DNA from 2 places in the Streptomyces qianjiangensis genome. Region 1 is predicted to be linked to the other one. Evidence: riboswitches for the same ligand, from Rfam matches in the RefSeq annotation. Region 1 holds a riboswitch; the other holds the start of a gene.

Region 1 (6,228 bases):
CCGCGCTTCGAGGAGGCGGCCACCACCCTGGGTGCCTCCCGCTTCACCGCGTTCCGCCGCGTCACCCTGCCCCTGATCGCCCCCGGCATCGCCGCGGGCTCCGTCCTGGCCTGGGCACGCGCGCTCGGTGAGTTCGGCGCCACCATCACCTTCGCGGGCAACTTCCCCGGCCGCACCCAGACCATGCCGCTGGCCGTCTACCTCGCCCTGCAGAACGACCCGGAGGCGGCCATCGCCCTCAGCCTGGTGCTGCTGACCGTGTCGATCGCGGTCCTGGCGGGACTGCGCGACCGCTGGCTGACGACGTCGTGATCCACACAGACCGCCGTACGATCGTGTCCGAACGCACCACCACGGCCGCAAGCGGCACCAGTACGGCTCCCACCGGCCCCAGCCCCCGTACGAACACGTCCGACGCCGCGCCGCGCCGCACCCGACGGACGGCCGTCAATCCGCTCGACCCCTGGATGTGCGCCCCATGACCGACATCGACGACACCGCCGCCGGCCTCGTCACCGAAGGCGTCCGCGGTGACGGGCTCGACGCACGGCTCGTCGTCGACCGGGGTTCCTTCCGCCTCGACGTGACGCTGGCCGCCGCCCCGGGCGACGTGGTCGCGCTGCTGGGTCCGAACGGCGCCGGCAAGACCACGGCCCTGCGGGCGCTCGCCGGTCTCGTCCGGCTCACGGGCGGGCATCTGCGGCTGGACGGCACCTCGCTGGACCGTACGCCCCCGGAGTCCCGTCCGGTCGGCGTCGTCTTCCAGGACTATCTGCTCTTCCCCCATCTGTCGGCCCTGGACAACGTGGCCTTCGGCCCGCGCTGCCAGGGCGCGACCAAGGCCGAGGCCCGCGCGCAGGCCGCCGCCTGGCTCAAGCGCATGGGCCTGGCCGAGCACGCCGGTGCCAAGCCCCGCCGCCTCTCCGGCGGCCAGGCACAGCGCGTCGCCCTGGCCCGCGCCCTGGCCACCCACCCCCGGCTGCTGCTCCTGGACGAGCCGCTCGCCGCCCTCGACGCCCGCACCCGCCTGGAGGTGCGCGCCCAACTCCGCCGCCATCTGGCCGACTTCGAGGCGGTCGCCGTTCTGGTGACCCACGATCCGCTGGACGCGATGGTGCTCGCCGACCGGCTCGTCGTGATCGAGCACGGCCGTGTGGTTCAGGAGGGCTCCCCCGCCGACATCGCCCGCCGTCCGCGCACGGACTACATCGCGCAGCTGGTCGGTCTGAACCTCTACAAGGGCACCGCCGACGGCCACACGGTCCGCCTGGACGCCGGTCCCGCCATCACGACCACGGAGGACCTCACCGGATCGGTCTTCGTGGCGTTCCCGCCCGGTGCCGTCACCCTCTACCGGGACCGCCCCACCGGATCCAGCGCCCGCAACCTGTGGCGCTGCGAGGTCGCCGGTCTGGAGACCCACGGCGACCAGATCCGCGCCGACCTCACCGGCGACCTCCCGCTCGCCGCCGACCTCACCACGGTCGCCGCCACCGAACTCGACCTCCACCCGGGCGCAGCGGTCTGGGCAACGATCAAGGCGACGCAGACCCACGCATACCCGGCATAAGCCACCGGGAGCCCTACGGTGGGTGCCCATGACACTGAGCATCCGCAATCAACTCCCGGGCACCGTCACCGCCATCACCCCCGGCGAGGCCATGGCCACTGTGGGGATCCGTCTCGCCGGCGGCCAGGCACTCACCGCGGCGATCACCCTGGAGGCCGTGCACGAACTCGGCCTCGCCCCGGGCTCCGCCGTACGGGCCCTGGTGAAGTCGACCGAGGTCGCCCTCGCCACCCGCCCGGTCGAGGGAGTGTCGATCCGCAACCAGCTCGCGGGCACGGTCACCGACATCGCCACCGGCAGCGCGATGGCCTCGGTCAAGCTGTCCTTCGACGGCGGTGCCCTGACCGCCGCGGTCACCAGGGACGCCGTCGCCGACCTCGCCCTGACGGCCGGGTCCCCCGTCGTCGCACTGATCAAGGCGACCGAGGTGTCCGTGGCCACCGCGTGACCCACGAAGGGACCGCGTGACATGCGTGAGGGCTCCCGTCCCGGCCGGGACGGGAGCCCTCACGCATGCACTCTCGGGCCGGTCAGCCCTCGTACGCGTCCATCGGCGGGCACGAGCAGACCAGGTTCCGGTCGCCGAAGGCCTGGTCGATACGGCGCACCGGCGGCCAGTACTTGTCGGCGGCCGAGACACCGGCCGGGAAGACGGCCTCCTCGCGGCTGTAGGCGTGCGCCCACTCCCCACCCAGCGCGGCCGCCGTGTGCGGCGCGTTGCCCAGCGGGTTGTCCTCGGCCGGCCACTCGCCCGAGCCGACCTTCTCGATCTCCGCGCGGATCGCGATCATCGCATCGCAGAACCGGTCCAGCTCGGCCAGGTCCTCGGACTCGGTCGGTTCGATCATCAGCGTGCCGGCCACCGGGAACGACATCGTCGGCGCGTGGAAGCCGTAGTCGATCAGCCGCTTGGCGATGTCGTCGACGCTCACGCCGGTCGCCTTGGTCAGCGGGCGCAGGTCGATGATGCACTCGTGCGCGACCAGGCCGCCGGGGCCGGTGTAGAGCACCGGGTAGTGCGGCTCCAGACGCTTGGCGACGTAGTTGGCGCTCAGCACGGCCACCTGCGTGGCCCGCTTGAGCCCCTCGCCGCCCATGAGCCGGACGTAGGCCCACGAGATCGGCAGGATGCCGGCGGAGCCCCACGGGGCCGCCGAGACCGGCCCGACACCCGTCTCCGGACCTGCCGCGGGCTGCATCGGGTGGTTCGGCAGGTACGGCGCCAGGTGCGCCCGTACGCCCACGGGACCAACGCCGGGACCACCGCCGCCGTGCGGGATGCAGAAGGTCTTGTGCAGGTTGAGGTGGGAGACGTCGCCGCCGAAGTGGCCGGGCTTGGCCAGGCCGACCAGGGCGTTGAGGTTGGCGCCGTCCACGTAGACCTGGCCGCCCGCCTCGTGCACCTGGGCGCAGATGTCGGCGACGTGCTCCTCGAACACACCGTGGGTGGACGGGTACGTGATCATGAGCACGGCCAGCTCCTCGCGGTGCTGCTCGATCTTGGCCCGCAGGTCCTCGACGTCGATCTCGCCGTCCTCGGCGGTCTTCACGACGACGACCTTCATCCCGGCCATCACGGCGCTTGCGGCGTTGGTGCCGTGCGCGGAGGACGGGATCAGACAGATGGTGCGCTGCTCGTCGCCGTTGGCGCGGTGGTAGCCACGGACCGCCAGCAGACCGGCCAGCTCGCCCTGGGAGCCGGCGTTGGGCTGCAGGGAGACCTTGTCGTAGCCGGTGACCTCGGCGAGGCGCTCCTCCAGCTCACGGATGAGCGTGAGGAACCCCTCGGCCTGCTCGGCCGGCACGAAGGGGTGCAGCTGACCGAACTCGGGCCAGGTGACCGGCTCCATCTCGGTGGTCGCGTTCAGCTTCATGGTGCAGGAGCCGAGCGGGATCATGCCGCGGTCGAGCGCGTAGTCGCGGTCGGCCAGCTTGCGCAGGTAGCGCAGCATCGCCGTCTCGGAGCGGTGCTCGTGGAAGACCGGGTGGGTGAGGTAGGCGTCGGAGCGCAGCAGCGCGCCCGGCAGGGCCTGTGCCGTCGCCGCGTCCAGCGCCTCGATGTCACCCTCGATGCCGAACGCCGACCACACGGCGGCCAGCTGGGCGCGGTTGGTGGTCTCGTCGCAGGCGATGGAGACGTGGTCGGCGTCGGCCCGGTGGAGGTTGACGCCGTTGTCCCGGGCGGCGGCGACGATCTCGTCGGCGCGGCCGGTGACCTTGACGGTCAGCGTGTCGAAGTAGGCGCCGTGGACGATCTCGACGCCGCCGGCCTTGAGGCCCTCGGCGAGGATCGTGGCGTAGCGGTGGGTGCGGCGCGCGATGGTCTTGAGGCCTTCCGGCCCGTGGTAGACGGCGTACATGCCCGCCATCACCGCCAGCAGCACCTGCGCGGTGCAGATGTTGCTGGTCGCCTTCTCGCGGCGGATGTGCTGCTCGCGGGTCTGCAGGGCGAGCCGGTAGGCCTTGTGGCCGTCGGCGTCGACGGAGACGCCGACGAGGCGCCCGGGCAGGCTGCGCGCGAACTTCTCGTGCACGGCCATGTAGCCCGCGTGCGGTCCGCCGAAGCCCATCGGCACGCCGAAGCGCTGGGTCGTGCCGACGGCGATGTCCGCGCCGAGCTCGCCCGGCGAGACCAGCAGGGTCAGGGCGAGCAGATCGGCGGCGACGGTGACGAGCGCGCCGAGCTCGTGCGCCTGGTCGACGATCGGCTTGATGTCCCGTACGGCACCGGAGGCGCCCGGGTACTGGACGAGCACGCCGTTGATCTCGCGCTCGGCGATCTCGGCCGGGATACCGCCGCTGAGGTCGGCGACCACGACCTCGACGCCGGCCGGCTCGGCGCGGGTCTCGATCACGGCGACGGTCTGCGGCAGCGCGTCCGCGTCGACCAGGAACAGGCCCTTCTTGTTCTTGCCCATGCGCCGGGACAGTGCCATCGCCTCGGCGGCGGCCGTGCCCTCGTCGAGGAGGGACGCGCCCGAGGTCGGCAGGCCGGTGAGGTCGGCGACCATGGTCTGGAAGTTCAGCAGGGCCTCGAGGCGCCCCTGGGAGATCTCCGGCTGGTAGGGCGTGTAGGCCGTGTACCAGGCGGGGTTCTCCATGACGTTGCGCAGGATGACGGGCGGGGTGAAGGTCCCGTAGTACCCGAGTCCGATCATCGAGCCGAGCACCTGGTTGCGGTCGGCGAGCGAGCGCAGCTCGGCGAGCACCTCGGCCTCGGTCCGGGCGCCCGGCAGATCGAGCGCGTCGGCGTTCTTGATCACATCCGGCACCGCGGTGGCGGTGAGCTCGTCGAGCGAGCCGTAACCGACGTGCGCGAGCATCTTGGCCCGCGCCTCCTGGTCGGGCCCGATGTGGCGCTGTTCGAAGGGGATGCCCTGTTCGAGCTCGGTGAGCGGAATGCGCTGGGCGGTCATTGCGGAGGCCTCCTGGTCTGACGCGACCTTCGAGGGGCACCCCGGCACGGGCACCCCGACGGCCTCCCCCTCTGTCATCTCAACCTGAGAGCTTCACCGGGTCGCCCGAAGGGCACCGGTTTTCACCGTCGGTGAGAGCGGAAGCCGTCGACACCCGCCCTGCTTTCCAGAGTGACCTCGTCCGTGCGGTACGTGAGCCTGAGAGATTCCGGGGAGGATTTGCTCCTTCGGCGCCTCCGATGGTGTCCGGAGGACTCTCCCGCACGGGGTCAGCAGCCGTTTGCAAGACTACCAGCGAGGTCAACGCCCGGGCCTTCGAGTGGCCGCCTCCTTGATTGTGCTCTTTTGTAGTGCTTACGGATGAGTTGCGACCAAGTGGAGGGCCCGTGCAGACCGACATCGATCCGCGCAACCTGATCGGCCGCAAGGCGTTCGACCGCAATGGCACCAAGATCGGCACGATCGACGAGGTGTACCTCGACGACGCGACCGGCATGCCGGAGTGGGCGGCCATACGCACCGGTCTGTTCTCGCGGGACGCGTTCGTCCCGCTGGAGCCCAGTGAACTGGTCGAGGGCACCCTCCACGTCCCGTTCGACCGAGCCCTCATCAAGGACGCGCCCGACTTCGGTGTGGGCCGCCATCTCTCCCCGGAGCAGGAGCTCCAGCTCTACCACCACTACGGCCTGGACGTGGCCCCACCGCCCCGACTCCCCGACCACGACTTCGGCAACCTGGCAGGCACGGACGAGGCCTGAGGCCGAACGGGTGGGGTGACCGAGGAAACAGCAGGGCGGGCCGGAGCAGCCTCCATGCCTTCCGCGCCCGTCTCACACGCCGGCAACCCATCCGGGTCCCGGCGACCGCCTCACGGCGGCGTGGTCGCGGCCCGAGGCTCCCCCACGCTCCGCTCCGGCCCGCCGCGAGCCACCCCTGATCCGCCCTCGGCCACGTCGCCCCCACCCTCCCCGACCCGGGCTCGCCCGGAGCCCCGCTCGGCGTCTCCCTCCCCCGCTCCCAGGACCAACGGCAACGGATCCGCCGGCTCCAGGTTCCCGTCGTCGGCCCGGAACGTCCGCACCCGCCCGGGCTCCGAGTGCGGCGTCTCGAAGCGCACGGTGACCCGGCCCAGTCCGCTGCCCTGCACCCAGCCGTGTCCGTACTCGGTGTGCCGCACGTCATGACCGGGCGACCAGTGCCGCTCGGCAGGGGCCGGGATGTCCTGCTCCGGCTCGGCCACGC
Region 2 (6,228 bases), 4.6 Mb from region 1:
GATCGTGCCTTCATGGAGAGAGACGGAGACAGGCCGGACGGGCCTTCGCCGGGAGCCGAGGACGTGGTCATGCAGCGATTTCAGAACTCTTGTTATTGAGGTGGGGTGACACGAACGCGCTGGTCAGGGCCTACTTCCCTAGCACTCGATGATGTTCACGGCCAGCCCGCCCCGCGCCGTCTCCTTGTACTTCACGGACATGTCCGCGCCGGTGTCCTTCATGGTCTTGATGACCTTGTCCAGGGACACCTTGTGGGAGCCGTCGCCGCGCATGGCCATGCGGGCGGCCGTGACCGCCTTGACCGCGGCCATGCCGTTGCGCTCGATGCACGGGATCTGGACGAGGCCGCCGACCGGGTCGCAGGTCAGGCCGAGGTTGTGCTCCATGCCGATCTCGGCCGCGTTCTCGACCTGCTCGGGGCTGCCGCCGAGGACCTCGGCGAGGGCACCCGCGGCCATCGAGCACGCGGAGCCGACCTCGCCCTGGCAGCCGACCTCGGCGCCGGAGATCGAGGCGTTCTCCTTGAAGAGCATGCCGATGGCGCCGGCGGCCAGGAGGAAGCGGACCACGCCGTCCTCGTCGGCGCCGGGGACGAAGTTGATGTAGTAGTGCAGCACCGCGGGGATGATGCCCGCCGCGCCGTTGGTGGGGGCGGTCACCACACGTCCGCCCGCCGCGTTCTCCTCGTTCACCGCCATCGCGTAGAGCGTGATCCACTCCATCGCGTGGGCCAGCGGGTCGCCCTCGGCGCGCAGCTGGCGGGCGGTGACCGCCGCCCGGCGCTTGACCCGCAGCCCGCCCGGCAGGATGCCCTCGCGGGTCATACCGCGGGACACGCACGCCCGCATCACGCGCCAGATCTCCAGCAGGCCCTCGTGGATCTCCTCCTCGGTGCGCCAGGCCCGCTCGTTCTCCAGCATCAGCGCGGAGATCGACAGACCCGTCTCCTTCGTCAGGCGCAGCAGCTCGTCGCCCGTGCGGAAGGGGTACTTCAGGACCGTGTCGTCGAGCTTGATCCGGTCGGCGCCGACCGCTTCCTCGTCGACGACGAAGCCGCCGCCCACCGAGTAGTACGTCTTCGAGAGCAGCTCCGTGCCCTCGGCGTCGTACGCCCACAGGGTCATGCCGTTCGCGTGGTACGGCAGCGCCTTGCGGCGGTGCAGCTTCAGGTCGTCGTCGAAGGAGAACGCGATCTCGTGCTCGCCGAGGAGACGGATCCGGCCGCCCGATTTGATCTCCGCGACCCGCTCGTCCGCCGTCTCCACGTTCACCGTCCGCGGGGACTCGCCCTCCAGGCCCAGCAGCACCGCCTTGGGCGTGCCGTGGCCGTGGCCCGTGGCGCCGAGGGAGCCGTACAGCTCGGAGCGTATGGAGGCGACCGACTCCAGCACACCCTCATTGCGCAGTCGGCGGGCGAACATGCGGGCCGCGCGCATCGGTCCCACCGTGTGGGAGCTGGACGGGCCTATGCCGATCGAGAACAGGTCGAAGACCGAGATGGCCACGGTGACTCCTCAGTACGGGGGTGGTGCGAAGGGGTGGGGCACCGCGCCCACGGAAGAAACGTGCGCTTCCAGTGTGCGCGGTGCCCGCGCCGGGGTGAACTACTTGGAGAGCCCCGGGTACAGCGGGTGCTTGTCGGCCAGGGCCTTGACCCGGGCCTTGAGGGCCTCCGCGTCGTAGGACGGCTTCAGCGCCTGCGCGATCACATCCGCGACCTCGGCGAAGTCCTCGGCCGCGAAGCCGCGGGTCGCCAGGGCCGGCGTACCGATCCGCAGACCGGAGGTCACCATGGGCGGACGCGGGTCGTTCGGGACCGCGTTCCGGTTGACCGTGATGCCGACCTCGTGGAGGCGGTCCTCGGCCTGCTGGCCGTCCAGCTCGGACTCGCGCAGGTCGACCAGGATCAGGTGCACATCGGTGCCGCCGGTCAGGACGTTCACCCCGGCCTCGCGGGCGTCGGCCGCGGTGAGCCGCTCGGCGAGGATCCGCGCGCCCTCGACCGTACGGCGCTGGCGCTCCTTGAAGTCCTCCGAGGCGGCGACCTTGAAGGAGACCGCCTTGGCCGCGATCACGTGCTCCAGGGGACCGCCCTGGAAGCCCGGGAAGACGGAGGAGTTCAGCTTCTTCGCGAAGTCCTTCTTCGCGAGGATGATGCCGCCACGCGGGCCGCCCAGCGTCTTGTGGGTGGTGGAGGTGACGACATCGGCGTACTCGACCGGGTTCGGGTGCAGACCCGCCGCGACCAGACCGGCGAAGTGCGCCATGTCGACCCACAGATACGCCTCGACCTCGTCGGCGATCCGGCGGAACTCGGTGAAGTCCAGCTGCCGCGGGTACGCCGACCAGCCCGCGATGATCACCTTCGGACGGTGCTCCTTGGCGAGCCGCTCGACCTCGGCCATGTCGACCAGGCCGGCCTCGTCCACGTGGTAGGCGACCACATTGAACTGCTTGCCGGAGAAGTTCAGCCGCATCCCGTGGGTCAGGTGGCCGCCGTGGGCCAGGTCCAGACCGAGGATGGTGTCGCCGGGCTGGGCCAGCGCGAAGAGCGCGGCCTGGTTGGCCGAGGCGCCCGAGTGCGGCTGCACATTGGCGTACTCGGCGCCGAACAGTTCCTTGACCCGGTCGATGGCGATCTGCTCGGCGACGTCGACGTGCTCGCAGCCGCCGTAGTAGCGGCGGCCCGGGTAGCCCTCGGCGTACTTGTTGGTGAGGACCGAGCCTTGGGCCTCCATGACCGCGGCCGGAGCGAAGTTCTCCGAGGCGATCATCTCGAGGGTGGACTGCTGGCGCAGCAGCTCGGCGTCGACCGCGGCGGCCACGTCCGGGTCGAGCTCGTGCAGGGGCGTGTTCAGGACGGACATACGTCTACGACTCCTCAGCCGGCGGTGTGGGCGGCGTACTCGTCGGCGGAGAGCAGGTCGGCCGGCTCGTCCGCGACGCGCACCTTGAACAGCCAGCCGCCCTCGAAGGGGGCCGAGTTCACCAGGGAGGGGTCGTTGACGACGTCCTCGTTGATCTCGGTGACCTCACCCGTGACCGGCGAGTACAGGTCGGAGACCGACTTCGTGGACTCCAGCTCGCCGCAGGACTCGCCCGCGGTGACCGTGGAGCCGACCTCGGGGAGCTGGGCGTAGACGACATCGCCGAGCGCGTTGGCCGCGAACTCGGTGATGCCGACCGTCGAGACGCCGTCCTCGGCGCCCGACAGCCACTCGTGCTCCTTGCTGTAGCGCAGCTGCTGGGGGTTGCTCATGGCCTGAATTCTCCTGTACGCGGGGATGTGCTGATGACTGGGGGAGTACTGAAACCGCAGGTGAGCAGGGTGATGTGCCCGGCATCACAAACGGGCGGGGTGAGGGCCCCGGTGATCAGTCTCTACTTATGGCGCTTGTAGAAGGGCAGTGCCACGACCTCGTACGGTTCATGGCTGCCGCGGATGTCCACGCCGACGCCCGCCGTACCGGGCGCCGAGTGCGCCGCGTCGACGTAGGCCATCGCGACGGGCTTGCCCAGCGTCGGGGAGGGGGCACCCGAGGTGACCTCGCCGATCACCGCGCCGCCGGCGACGACCGCGTACCCCGCACGGGGGACCCGACGCCCCTCGGCGACCAGGCCGACCAGGACGCGCGGCGGGTTCTGCTCGGCGCGGGCGGCGGCCTCGGTGAGGGCCTCGCGCCCCACGAAGTCGCCCTCCTTCTCGAACTTCACCACCCGGCCGAGTCCGGCGTCGAAGGGAGTGAGGGAGGCCGTCAGCTCGTGCCCGTACAGCGGCATGCCCGCCTCCAGGCGGAGCGTGTCACGGCAGGACAGGCCACAGGGGACCAGACCGACGCCCTCGCCGGCCTTGGTCAGCGCCTGCCACAGCTCGACGGCGTGCTCCGGCTTCACGAACAGCTCGAAGCCGTCCTCGCCGGTGTAGCCGGTGCGGGCGATCAGCGCGGGGACACCGGCGACGGTGCCGGGCAGGCCCGCGTAGTACTTCAGGCCGTCCAGGTCGGCGATGGGGGCACCTCCCTGCACGAGCGGAGTCGAGTGCTTGGGGGAGAGGGACTTCAGGATGCCGGGGGACTCGGGGCCCTGGACGGCGATCAGGGCGTACGCGTCGCGGTCGTCGCGAACCTCGGCGTCGAAGCCGGACGAACGTTCCAGCAGCGCGTCCAGGACCACCTGAGCGTTGGAGGCGTTGGCCACGACCATGTACTCGGTCTCGGCCAGCCGGTAGACGATCAGGTCGTCCAGGATGCCGCCGTCGGCCTGGCAGATCATGGTGTAGCGGGCACGGCCCACCCCGACGGAGCCGATGTTGCCGACGAGCGCGAAGTTCAGGAACTTCGCCGCCTCCGCGCCGGTCACCGTGATCTCGCCCATGTGCGAGAGGTCGAAGAGGCCGGCCTTCGTGCGCACGGCGATGTGCTCGTCGCGCTCCGAGCCGTAACGCAGCGGCATGTCCCAGCCGGCGAAGTCGGTCATGGTCGCACCGAGCGAGCGATGCAGCGCATCGAGCGCGGTATGACGGAGTTCGGTACTGCTCATCGGTCGGTCGTCTCCCAAGGCGATGGGGTCCCCCGCGCGAGCCGAATTCGAGCGTGGGGGAGGGCGAGGTCGTTCCTCCCCATCTGTCATCGGAACCTGAGAGGTTCGCCATGACCACCCCTGTCGGGACGACCAGGACTTGCACCTTGGGTGGGGCCACCTCACGGCGGCCCGCTTTTCAGATGTGCCTCGCCCGCGCGGTAACGGTGCCTGAGAGATTCAAGGGAGGGACTTGCTCCTTCGGCGCCCCGGCAGTGTTGCCGAGGACTCTCCCGCGCGGATTCAAACGGCCGGTATGCAGTTGGCGGCCACATCATTGCACGCCTCGCCCGCGTGCGGCAGGTCGGCTTCTGTAACCGGGCTGTGGCAGTACGCGCACGAAAACGCGAGACACCAGGCATTACCTTCTCTTTACACTCGACGGGCAGGCGGTCTCCGAGCCCAAGGGGAGGACGATCACGGTGAACAGGACCACGGCGTACGCCACGACCACGGGCATGGCACTGCCGAAGCGGCCCGCGGCCCAGGCCCGTGGACGCTGCGACGAGCACCCGGCACCGGTCGTCCGCGATCTGCGCGACCGTGCGGGGCACAGCCCGCACGGCCTGCTCTTCGGCCCCCGCGACCTGGTCGTGATCACCGGCCTGCCGGGCAGCGGCAAGTCCACCCTGATGCGGCGCGCGGTCCGCGGCGCGCGCATCGACTCCCAGGACACCCGCGACCGCTGGGACGCCCGCATGCCCCGCCTCCTGCCGTACGCGCTCTACCGCCCCCTGGTCCGCCTCGCTCATTACGCAGGGCTGCGCCGCGCCCTGCGCTCCGGCGAGGGGGTCGTCGTGCACGACTGCGGCGCCCAGACCTGGGTGCGCGACTGGCTGGCCCGCGAGGCCCGCCGCCGCGGCGGCACCCTGCACCTGCTGCTGCTCGACGTCACCCCGGGCACCGCGCTGGAGGGCCAGCGCGAGCGCGGCCGCGGCGTCTCCCGCTACGCCTTCCTGCGCCACCGCGGGGCCGCCGCCCGCCTCCTGCGCACGGTGGAACGGGGCGAGCTGCCCCCGGGCTGCGGCTCGGCGGTGCTGCTGGACCGGGCGGCGGCGGACGTCCTGCACCGGATCGGCTTCGCGGGGTGAAACCGGGTCACCGGAACCCGCTAGCCTTTCGAGCCATACCAGTGGTTCCCAGCAGGCGGTAGGCAGATGGACTTCCCGGCGGACTTCCCCACGGACTTCCCGGCACAGGCGCACCCCCATCCGCACGGCGGATGGCCCGGCAACGAGCTGGAGGAGGTGCTGTCGGCGTCCCTCGGCGTGCCGTCGGCCGGCGCCCGGATCGTCGAGGTCCTGAGCCGCGCCTTCGTATGGATTCCGCTGCCCAACGGCGGCGGCCCGGACAGCGGTCCCCTCGATCTGCCCACGCTGGAGATAGAGGGCCAGGTGTACGTCCCGGTGTTCAGCTCCGAGGAGCAGTTCCGCCAGGTCGTCGGCTCCCACATGTCGTACACCATCGCGCCCGCCGTGGAGTTCGCCCGCGGTCTGCCCCCGCAGGTCGGCCTCGCCGTCAACCCGGACGGCGTGGTCGGCGTCCCGCTCCCGCCGGCCGCGGTCGCCGAGCTGTGCCGGGCCGGGCGCACCGCACTCGACGGACCCTCGACCGGCGGCCGCGTCCGCCTCTTCGAACCCGACTGGCAG

The links. A riboswitch is a leader RNA that binds a small molecule or an ion and turns the genes downstream of it on or off. The one in region 1 is predicted to bind glycine.
Region 2: linked by a shared signal. The riboswitch ahead of gcvT (glycine cleavage system aminomethyltransferase GcvT) and the one ahead of gcvP (aminomethyl-transferring glycine dehydrogenase) in region 1 are both predicted to bind glycine.

What each region holds. Positions count from the first base shown of each region.
Region 1 covers NZ_CP106798.1:1,470,514-1,476,741, forward strand. The annotation lists gene N8I87_RS06670 (ABC transporter permease) at 1-312, shown strand, start outside; gene N8I87_RS06675 (hypothetical protein) at 336-482, shown strand; gene N8I87_RS06680 (ABC transporter ATP-binding protein) at 479-1,570, shown strand; gene N8I87_RS06685 (TOBE domain-containing protein) at 1,599-2,018, shown strand; gene gcvP (aminomethyl-transferring glycine dehydrogenase) at 2,101-4,986, opposite strand; glycine riboswitch at 5,163-5,258, opposite strand; gene N8I87_RS06695 (PRC-barrel domain-containing protein) at 5,373-5,744, shown strand; gene N8I87_RS06700 (DNA polymerase IV) at 5,855-6,228, opposite strand, start outside.
Region 2 covers NZ_CP106798.1:6,102,530-6,108,757, forward strand. The annotation lists gene N8I87_RS28285 (L-serine ammonia-lyase) at 139-1,506, opposite strand; gene glyA (serine hydroxymethyltransferase) at 1,606-2,868, opposite strand; gene gcvH (glycine cleavage system protein GcvH) at 2,883-3,260, opposite strand; gene gcvT (glycine cleavage system aminomethyltransferase GcvT) at 3,383-4,540, opposite strand; glycine riboswitch at 4,614-4,728, opposite strand; glycine riboswitch at 4,729-4,825, opposite strand; gene N8I87_RS28305 (ATP-binding protein) at 5,002-5,670, shown strand; gene N8I87_RS28310 (enhanced serine sensitivity protein SseB) at 5,737-6,228, shown strand, end outside.